Linked DNA regions of Geothrix sp. 21YS21S-2. The protein of the gene in region 2 interacts with the protein of the main gene of each other region in a pairwise test. Links are inferred from orthologs where the notes say so. Each region holds a gene or a part of one and is shown on either strand. Other genes may lie near its edges.

The links. Proteins that work in one complex are often made in the same cells at the same time.
Region 1: the proteins of RAH40_RS21365 (region 2) and lpdA interact in binary tests that used the Escherichia coli proteins (3 or more experiments, as listed by UniProt). The link is inferred for Geothrix sp. 21YS21S-2 from one-to-one orthologs.

Annotation. Positions count from the first base shown.
Region 1 is NZ_CP132910.1:3,595,712-3,600,350, reverse strand. The notes cover bases 1,014-3,908. They hold lpdA (dihydrolipoyl dehydrogenase), read right to left. Parts: upstream 3,217-3,908; coding sequence 1,810-3,216; downstream 1,014-1,809. Other genes in these bases: RAH40_RS15885 (1-acyl-sn-glycerol-3-phosphate acyltransferase), read right to left, coding at 3,269-3,908; RAH40_RS15895 (hypothetical protein), read left to right, coding at 1,014-1,813. Outside these bases: more of RAH40_RS15895, read left to right, coding at 1-1,013; more of RAH40_RS15885, read right to left, coding at 3,909-3,994; RAH40_RS15880 (peptidylprolyl isomerase), read right to left, coding at 3,991-4,581. UniProt on the Escherichia coli protein: Lipoamide dehydrogenase is a component of the glycine cleavage system as well as of the alpha-ketoacid dehydrogenase complexes.
Region 2 is NZ_CP132910.1:4,870,755-4,875,555, reverse strand. Bases 1,256-4,264 are described here. They hold RAH40_RS21365 (ATP-dependent helicase), read right to left. Parts: upstream 3,896-4,264; coding sequence 1,616-3,895; downstream 1,256-1,615. Other genes in these bases: RAH40_RS21360 (hypothetical protein), read right to left, coding at 3,923-4,264; RAH40_RS21370 (histidine phosphatase family protein), read right to left, coding at 1,256-1,615. Outside these bases: RAH40_RS21375 (EAL domain-containing protein), read right to left, coding at 1-1,059; more of RAH40_RS21370, read right to left, coding at 1,103-1,255; more of RAH40_RS21360, read right to left, coding at 4,265-4,750; RAH40_RS21355 (putative Ig domain-containing protein), read right to left, coding at 4,789-4,801. UniProt on the Escherichia coli protein: A helicase with DNA-dependent ATPase activity. Unwinds DNA duplexes with 3'-5' polarity. Translocates on single-stranded DNA with 3'-5' polarity. Initiates unwinding more efficiently from a nicked substrate than double-stranded DNA.

The DNA of each region.
Region 1 (4,639 bases), 1.3 Mb from region 2 along the record:
CCCGCCGGCGGTGGTGCTGGGATCCGGCCAGACCTGCGCCTTCCGGGCCACCTTGGCCCAGGCCCCCGGCGCCGTGCCAACCAGGTCCCCGTCCTGGGCCCGGGCGGCCCAGGATCCCTCCCAGTGGCGCTGGACGCTCCCGGACGGGGGCCGGGGCACCCTCGACGGGCGGGGCGTCTTCATGGCGCCGGCCGAGGGGCGGCCCCACCGCACGCGGGTCCGCGCCACCCTCGCGGGCTGCCCGGACATCTGGGGGGAGGCCGTGGTGACGTCCCTCCCCCTGCCCGAAGTCCCCGTGGACCTTGTGGGGCAGGTGCTCGGCCCCGACTGGGCGTCCCCCTACACCGCCGCCCTGCCCTTCATGGACTGGGACACCCGCCGGCGTCCCGGCGCGGCGCTTCCCATGCGGGACACCATCCGGGCCCAGCCCCTGGAGGTGGGCTATGGCCTGCCCGCGCAGCTCACGTGGAAGCCCCGCCCGGTTTCTGCCGGCACGCTGCTCACCTGCCGGCAGGGCGCGGAGACCGTGCGGCGCGACGTCTCCGGGCAGGACCGGGCGGTCCTCACCCTGAACGCCTGGGCCGACCTGTGCCGGGTGGAGTCGCTCGTCCCGGACCCGGACACGGCCTGGGCCAGCTGCGTGGAAACCCGGCCCCTCCTTCCCCGGGGCCTGTTCCCCTGGCCGGGCCGCCCTGAAACCCCCTCGGCCGGGTTCAGCGAGCCCTCCGGCCTGGCCGCCCTGAAGCCGGGTCACGGCCCCCAGGGCGCCGCCCTGGTGGCCGATGCCGGGGACCATGTCCTGCGGGTCCTGGACGGGGAGGGCGAGGTTCGGACCTGGTGCGGGGAACCGGGCCAGCCGGGCCACCTGGACTCGCCCGTGGCCCGGAGCTGCCTGGGCCGCGCGCTGGCCTTCCTGACGGGGGCCCGGAAGGGTCCCGTCCGGTTCAACCGGCCCACCTTCCTGACCCTGGCCCGGATGGCCTGGGGGGACATGCCCTGGCGCCTGCTGGTGGCCGACAGCGGCAACCACGTCATCCGGACCGTGGCGGCCGACGGCACCGTCGGAACCCTCGCGGGCATGCCCGGCGAAGCGGGACATGCCAATGCCGCCGACGACCCGGGCCTGGCCCGCTTCAGCACGCCGCTGGGCCTGGCCTGGAACCGGCTGGACGCGACTCTGTACATCGCGGACCAGGGCAACGCGGCGGTGCGCAGGCTGGACCTGTCCGGCCGGGTCTCCACCTTCGCCGGCCAGCCCGGCAACCCGGGCACCCGGGACGGCCTGCCCCGCACGGCCCAGTTCACCAACCTCAAGGGGATCGTGCTTCCTCGTCGTTTGGCCGACCGGACCAGGCTCTATGTGCTGGACGGCCACGCGGTGCGGGAGATCAACCTGGGAAACGGCAGGGTGACCACACGCCTCGGACAGGTGGATGCCCCGGGCTTCCGGGACTTCGGCCCGGCCCCGGAATCCCGTCTCGTTCCCTGCCTGAACGACCCCTGGGACATCAAGGCGTGCCACCCCGGCTACCTGATCGCCGACCGCGGCAACGTGGACCCCCGGGGCGGAACCTGCCAGGCCCGCTTCACGATGCAGGGCGGCCCGAACGATATCCTGCCCGTCGCCTATACGGCCGACTTCCTGGAGCCCGACGGCACCCTGGCCGAACGGCGCACCGGCGACGGCTTCACCTGGCAGCCCATCAAGGCCGATGGCGTTTTCGCCCAGTCCGGTACCGGAACCGTCGTGGTGCGCTGCGTGACCCATCAGGGCCGCTCCGCGGGGGCGAAGGCCGATGTGGTGATTCCCTAGGCGTTCAGGGCCCGGCCGTACACGGCGCGGGCCGCCTCGGGGAAGGCCTCGTTGAGGGTGGGGTGGGGGTACATCGTGTTGATGAGCTCGTCCACGGTGAATTCGCCGCCCAGCAGCGCGAGGCTCGAGGCCACCAGTTCCGTGGCCTTGGGGCCGACGATGTGGATGCCGAGGATCTCGCCGTACGTCTTATCGGCCACGATCTTCACGAAGCCGTGGGGCTCGCCGATGATGTTGGCCTTGGCCAGAGGCATGAAGGGGAAGGAGCCCACCTGGACGTCGTAGCCCTTGTCCCGGGCCTGGGCCTCGGTGAGGCCGATGCAGCCCACCTCGGGGTCGCAGTAGGTGACGCTGGGCACCCGGTCGTAGTTGATGGGGTGGGGGTGCGCGTCCCTGCCCAGTTCCTTCGCGGCGTGCTCGGCGGCGACGATGCCCTCGTCGGAGGCCACGTGGGCCAGCATGGGGGTGCGCACGATGTCGCCGATGGCGTAGAGGCCGGGCTCGGCGGTGGCGAGGAAGGCGTCCACCTCCACGAAGCCGCGGTCCACCACGGCCTTGGTGGCTTCGAGGCCCACGCCGGCGGTGACCGGGCCGCGGCCCACGGCCACCAGCAGGTGGCTGCATTCCACCACGCCGCCCTTGTCGCCCTCCAGGCGGCAGACGACCTTGTCGGGGAAGCGCTCGATGGAGGCGATCTTCGTCTTCACCCGAACGTCGATCTTGTCCTTCTTGGCCAGGATCTTCGCCAGCTCCTCGCCCATGGCGGCGTCCTCGATGGGCAGGATCCGGTCCATGAACTCCACCAGCGTCACCTTGGAGCCCAGCCGCGCGAAGACCGAGGCGAACTCCACGCCGATGGCGCCCGCGCCCAGGATCACGAGGTGGCTGGGCAGCTCGGTCATGTCCATGAGGTGGTCGCTGTTCACCACGCGCACGCCGTCGGTCTCCATGCCGGGGAGTTCCTTGGGCACGGAGCCCGTGGCCAGGATGATCTTCCGGGCCTCGTGCGTCTCCCCCGCCACGTCCACCTTCCCGCCGCCCAGGAGCCTGCCGGCGCCCTTGAGCACGGTGACCTTGTTCTTCTTCATGAGGAACTCGACGCCCTTGCCGTTCTTCATGACGATGCGGTTCTTGCGCTTCACGATGGCGGCAAGGTCGGCCCTGAGGGCCGAGACGTCCACGCCGCCGATGCCGTACTCGGCGAGGTCGGACATCTGGTCGTACCGGTGGGCCGTCTCCAGCCAGGTCTTTGCGGGAATGCAGCCCCGGCGCAGGCAGGTGCCCCCCAGGCCCGCGGGATCCTTTTCCACGATGGCGGTGGCCAGCCCGAGCTGGGCGCCGCGGATGGCCGCGATGTAGCCTCCGGGGCCGGAACCGATGACGATGAGGTCGAATTGGGCCATTGCCGCACTCCTGGAAGGTCAGAAAGATCCAACCCCCATGTTCCCACCCTCGCTACCCTTTGGCCACCAGCGCTTTCACGGCTTCCCGGGCCGTCTCCCTGAGGAGGTCCAGGTCCTCAAAAGCGGAGGGATGGATGGGCCGGCCCACGTGGATGCGGAAGGTGCCCGGGGTCACCCGCCATCCGCCCGCGGGGAGCATCCCGAAGCCGCCCGTGAGGCCCAGGGGCACCAGGGGGACGTCGGCGTCCTGGGCGAGGTTGAAGACTCCCTTCTTGAAGGGCAGCAGCTCCCCGTCCCGGGTGCGGGTGCCCTCGGGGAAGGCGGCGACGGTGGCCCCGTCGTGGATGAGGCGCGCGGCGCGCTTGAGGGACGCGATGGCCTTGGGCCGGTTGCGGCGGTTGATGAAGATGCACCCGCCCATCCAGCAGGCCGGGCCCAGCACAGGGATGAGCAGCATCTCGATCTTGGCGAGGTACACCGGATGGTTCGGCAGGTTGCAGGTCAGCATCATGGCGTCCAGGTAGGACGTGTGGTTGGCGATGTAGATCACCGGCTGGCGCCCCTCCCGGATGTCCTCGGGCAGGTCCTCCCACCCGTCGACCTCGTGGCGCACCCCCCAGATCCGGCCCATGTGGGCGAAGTAGATCTGGGCCACCCTGCCCATGGCCCGGCGGCCGCCCATGAAGGCCGCCATCAGGAAGCCCGCCACCGTGAAAACGAAGAGCATCAGGAAGGCGTACATCAGCACCAGGAAGGGCTTGAGGAAAGGCCTTTTCATGGCGCGGCGACCACCTCGGCCGACTTGATCCTCACCGCGTATTCAGGGACGTTCTGCATGCCCTTGCGCATGATGGTGTTCACCTTCTCGATCTTGTCCACCGCCTCCATGCCCGCGACCACCCGCCCGAAGGCGCAGTAGCCCGCGCCGGCCGCCGTGGCGTCCTTGTAGTCCAGCATGGCGTTGTCGGCGGTGTTGATGTAGAACTGCGCGGTGGCCGAGCCCGGGTCCTCGGTGCGGGCCATGGCGATGGTGCCCCGTGTGTTCTTGAGGCCGCCCTGGAGGGTCGCGGCCGCCTCGTTGGGGATGGGCTCGTGGACGGGCTTTTCCGTCAGGTCCGGCAGCATGCCGCCGCCCTGGATCATGAACCCGGGGATCACCCGGTGGAAGACGGTGCCGGCGAAGTGGCCCTCCTGGACGTACCGGAGGAAATTGGCGACGGTCTTGGGCGCCAGGGCGGGCTCGAGCTCCACCACGAGAGGACCGTAGCTGGTGACGATCCGGACGCGGGGCTTGGCCGGCGCGTCCGGGGCCTGGGCCAGGGCCGGGAAGGCGCAGAGAAGGGCGGCGAGGAGGAAGGCTTTCATGGTCGACTCCAGTGGATATTCTAAGTGATTTATTCGTTATGGATGTCAACGAAGGGTC
Region 2 (4,801 bases):
CATCTGGAGCATGTTCCTCGCGAGGATGGTGTGGCGCTCGGAGCCGGGGAGGCCGCGGGTGATGGACTGGTCGATCTTGAGCTCGGTGAAGGGAATCCGCTCGAGCTGCTCGAAGGTGGCGAAGCCGGTGCCGAAGTCGTCGATGCTCAGGCCGAAGCCTCGCATGCGCAGGCGGTTCAGGTTGGCGAGGGTGTGGCCCAGGTTCGAAACCGAGGCCGATTCGGTCATCTCGAAGACCAGGAACCTGGGTGGCATGTCCAGGTCCGAAACCTTCTCCATGAGGCGGTCCGCGAAGGCGGGCTCGCTCAGGGACTGGGCGGAAAGGTTCACGGCGACTTCCAGCTTGAGGCCGCGGGCGTTCCATCCCTGCCATTGCCTCGCCACGAATTCAAGCACGTGGAGGGTGAGCCCGGACATGAGCTCCGTGTCCGTCTCCGCCTGGGTCAGGAAGGCGCCTGGGCCCAGCAGCCCGGACTGCGGGTGGCGCCACCGGAGGAGCGCCTCCACGCCCTTCAGGTGCGCTCCCTGGAAGGTCAGCTGGGGCTGGAAGAAGCAGAGGAATTCGCCGTCCCGGAGTCCCTTGCGGATCTCGTCCAGGCCGATGGCGCCCTGGACGGCCGGCACCGGCGCGGACCGGCCCAGGAAGGGCGGGCCCGAAAGGACCTTCAGCAGGTCCTCGCGGAAGACGGGCTTCTGCACGAAGCCCGCCACCGACAGGCCGAAGGTCACGGCCATGAGGCGGACGGAGCGCAGGATGTTCTGCTCCTGGGAGCTGACGATGACCAGCTCGGGACGGTAGCCCCGGGAGGCCATTTCCCCGATGAAGGCCACGCCGTCCATGACCGGCATCTCCAGGTCGGTGAGGATCAGGTCGATGAGCGGCTCCCGCTCCAGCTGGGCCAGGGCCTCCAGCCCGTTGGCGGCCTCGAGGGGGGCGGCTCCCCCGAGCTCCCGGATCAGGCCGGCCAGGTGGACCCGCTGGGTGGCGCTGTCCTCCACGACCATGACCCGTCGCCCAGCGAAGGGGGAAGACACGGACGCCGGAAGGAGGTCGGGCACGCGAAGGTCCTCTGGAAGTGGACGGGGAAGGGAATCCGTCCAACTATAACCCACGGGACCAGGGCCGTGCGACCGACTTCTGCGTGCGCTCCTCGAGGGTCACCGGACCGGGCCCGCCTGGAACGGTGAGGACCCAGAGGCGGTCATAGGCCCGCACTTCGGGGAAGAAGCCACGGAACCCCAGGGCCCCCGCCAGGGTGGCCAGGGTATCGGAATGGCCGCAGATGACCACGGTCCGGCCCTTCCAGTTCTCCAGGACCTCCTGGCCCACCGCGGCCTCCTCGCCCCGGGCGCGGATCTCCGCCTTGAGCCCGAGCCTGTCGGCAAGGGGCGCCACGGTCTGCTGGGTGCGCCAAACCTCCGTGGCGAAGATCGCCGCGGGCTTGAAGGCGGCGAGTTCGTCCACCAGGTCCCCGGCGCGGCGGAGCCCCCGGGAGGACAGGTGCGCGTTGGAGGACCTGGCGCCCTTTTCGGCATGGTGGATCAGCACCACGACGGTGTCCTGCCCCATGAGGGCGAAGGTCGCCAGGACCGCAAGAATCAGCGGCTTGAACATCTACGGCTCCCTTTCCAGCATCCCGAACCGCGCGACGATGCGCTTCTCGCCCTCCTGGAACCGGATGGTGTAGGTCAGCATGTCGCCGCTGCCCGAGGCTGCGGTGATGACCCCCCGGCCGAACCGGGGGCTCAGCACCCGGGTGCCCTTGGGCCAGCTCCCCGCGGGAGGGTGGGGCGGCTCCTCGGGCGGGGCCCCGTCTTCGGCCTCCGGCGCGGGCGGCTCCGGAAGACGCGCCTGGCTGAAGAAGCTGCGGATGCGCCCCAGCTCCGAGGCCACGCTGCTGCCGCCGCCCGAGGCGGGGCGCTGGGACGGGAAGTTGCCCTGGCCGGACCGGTACAGCTCCGTGCCCCACCGGATGGGCGTCTCCAGGCCCTCCTCGGGCAGTTCGCGCAGGAAGCGGCTGGGCATGCCCAGCATCTCCTGGCCCATGGCCCGGCGCCGGCGCGCGGCGGTGAGGTAGAGCTTGGTCTGGGCGCGGGTGATGGCCACGTAGAAGAGCCGGCGCTCCTCCTCCAGGCCGTCCTCGGCCTCGCGGGCGTTGCGGTTGGGAAAGACGTCCTCCTCGAGGCCCACGAGGAACACGACCGGGAATTCCAGCCCCTTGGCGCAGTGGATGGTCATGAGGGACAGCAGCGAGGCCTCCTCCAGCTCGTCGGAATCCGACGCCAGGGTCACCCGGTCCAGGAACTCCGCCAGGCGCAGCCCCAGGGTCTCGGCCTCGGCCGCGGCGGAGACGAATTCCTCCAGGTTGCGCAGGCGGGTCTCGGCCTCCAGGGTGGCCTCCTCCTCCAGCATCTGCACGTAGCCTGATTCCACCAGGACCCAGCGCACGAGGCCCGAGAGGCTCAGGGAATTCGCCTCGTCCGCGGCCCGCCGGAAGAGGTCCACGTACCGCCCCAGCTCCCGCTGGGCGCGGCCCTTGAGCTCCCCGGAGCGCAGGAGGGCCACGGTGGCCTGGAGCGCGGTGCCGCCGTCGGGAATGGCGGCCTCGATGCGGGCCAGGGTCGTGGCGCCCACGCCCCGGGTGGGGGAATTCACCGAGCGCCGGAAGCTCACGAGGTCGAAGGGATTGCAGACCAGCCGCAGGTAGGCCAGCAGGTCCTTGACCTCCTGGCGCTCGTAGAACTTCACGCCGCCCACGAGCTTGTAAGGCATGTTCTGGGCCCGCAGGGCCTCCTCCAGCTGCCGGGACTGCCAGTTGGCGCGGTAGAGCACCGCCATGCGGGCGTTGGGGAAGCGGTGGCGCTCCTGCCGGATGCGGTCCACCACGTACTCGGCCTCCAGCCGCCCCTCGTCCAGGAGCTTGAAGGTGATGCGCTCCCCCAGGCCCAGGTCCGTCCAGAGGGTCTTGCCCAGGCGCTGGGTGTTGTTGGCGATGACGGTGCTGGCGGCGTCCAGGATCAGCTGGGTGGACCGGTAGTTCTGCTCCAGCTTGATCTGCACGGCGTTGGGGAAGTCGGCCTGGAAATCGAGGATGTTCTTGATGTCGGCCCCGCGCCATTTATAGATGCTCTGGTCTTCGTCCCCGACGACGCAGAGGTTCCGGTGCTGCCTCGCCAGGTGCTGGACCATCAGGTACTGGGCCCTGTTCGTGTCCTGGTACTCGTCCACCAGGATGTAGCGGAACCGCTCGGCATAAATCGTCTGGACGGCCGGGTCCCGCAGGAACCGTTCCGTGTGCAGCAGGAGATCGTCGAAATCGCAGGCCTTGTGGCTCTTCAGGCCGTTCTGGTAGCCCCGGTAGGCCTCCAGCACCTTCCGGGTCCACGGGTCCATCGCCTCGTCCATGGCCTCCTCGGGGAGCAGGCACCGGTTCTTGAAGTCGGAGATCACCTCCAGGACCTTCTTGGGGTGGAACTGCTTCTCGGGGAGCTTCAGGTCCGCCAGCACCTGCTTGACGAGGCTCCGCTGGTCGGAGGGGTCGAAGATCACGAAGTCGCGGCCCACGGGCGTGCGGTCCCCCTCGCGGCGGAGGATGCGGGTGCAGAAGCTGTGGAAGGTGCTCACCCAGAGCTGCTCGGCGGGCACGTGGACCATGCGCTGCACGCGCTCGGCCATCTCGCCCGCGGCCTTGTTGGTGAACGTCATGGCCAGGATGGAGGCGGGGCGCACCCCCACCTCCTCGATGAGCCAGGCGATGCGCCGCGTGATCACGGTGGTCTTCCCCGAACCGGCCCCGGCCAGGATCAGGAGGGGGCCGTCCACGTGGGTGACGGCCTCCTTCTGGGGGTCGTTGAGGTTGCGGAGCAGGGGATGGTCGGGGGGATACTCGGGCATCCCACGAGTCTAGCAACGAATGGGGTCCTACTTGCGGGGGGTCCACATGGGGGCCTCGAAGCTCAGGTAGAAGAACACGGACTTGTCCCCCTTGCTGGGCCCCACGCCGATGGGGAAGGCCAGCCCCGGCACGATCTGGAGGCCGCTCTTGAAATTGAGGGCGAAGCGCACGCCGGGACTGATGAAAAAGGCGTCCGTCCTGCCCTTGAGTCCGGGTCCGGCCACGGTCTCCCCGCTGGAGAACGCGAATTCCAGCATGGCGTTGGCGTTGGGGTGGGCGAGCCAGATGAAGCTCTGGCCCATGGTCCAGGTGGTGATGTCGGCCTTGTCACCCGCGGCGTTCTTCGCGCCGGGAGTCCAGGTGGCGCCCAGGTTCCAGTGGGTGACCAGGGACCTGGCGAGCACCACGCTCACGGGCAGGAGGACCTGGTAGCCGATGGCCCCGTTGCCGCGCAGCTGCCGCTGGTCGCCGGTGGGCAGCACCAGGGAGAAGCGCGGGGCCACGGCCACCGGCGCGTCCCCGTCCCCGAGGAGCTGGTACCGGTAGTTGAGGAGCACGTCCCCCAGGGCGCTGCGCCCGTCGGGGGAGTCCTGGATCCGCTGGTACGGCAGGGTGTAGCTCAGCTGGTGGGTGATCTCCGGGACCGGCCACTCCTGGGTGAAGGTGTAGAGCCAGTCCTTCGTCACCCGGTTCCGGCTGAAGGTGCTGATGTGCTGGACCACGCCGGCTTCCTGGTTGTAGGCCTCCTCCACCAGGAACGAGTTGTCCTGGATGGGTTTGGGAGGCTCCTCCGCACGGGCGCCGACCGCGGCGGCCAGGGAGAGCCCCAGGATCCAGGAAACCGGATATTTCATTCAAACCCCCAGGCAAGCGAAACCCCTAGATTCTATCCCTAGAACTGGGAG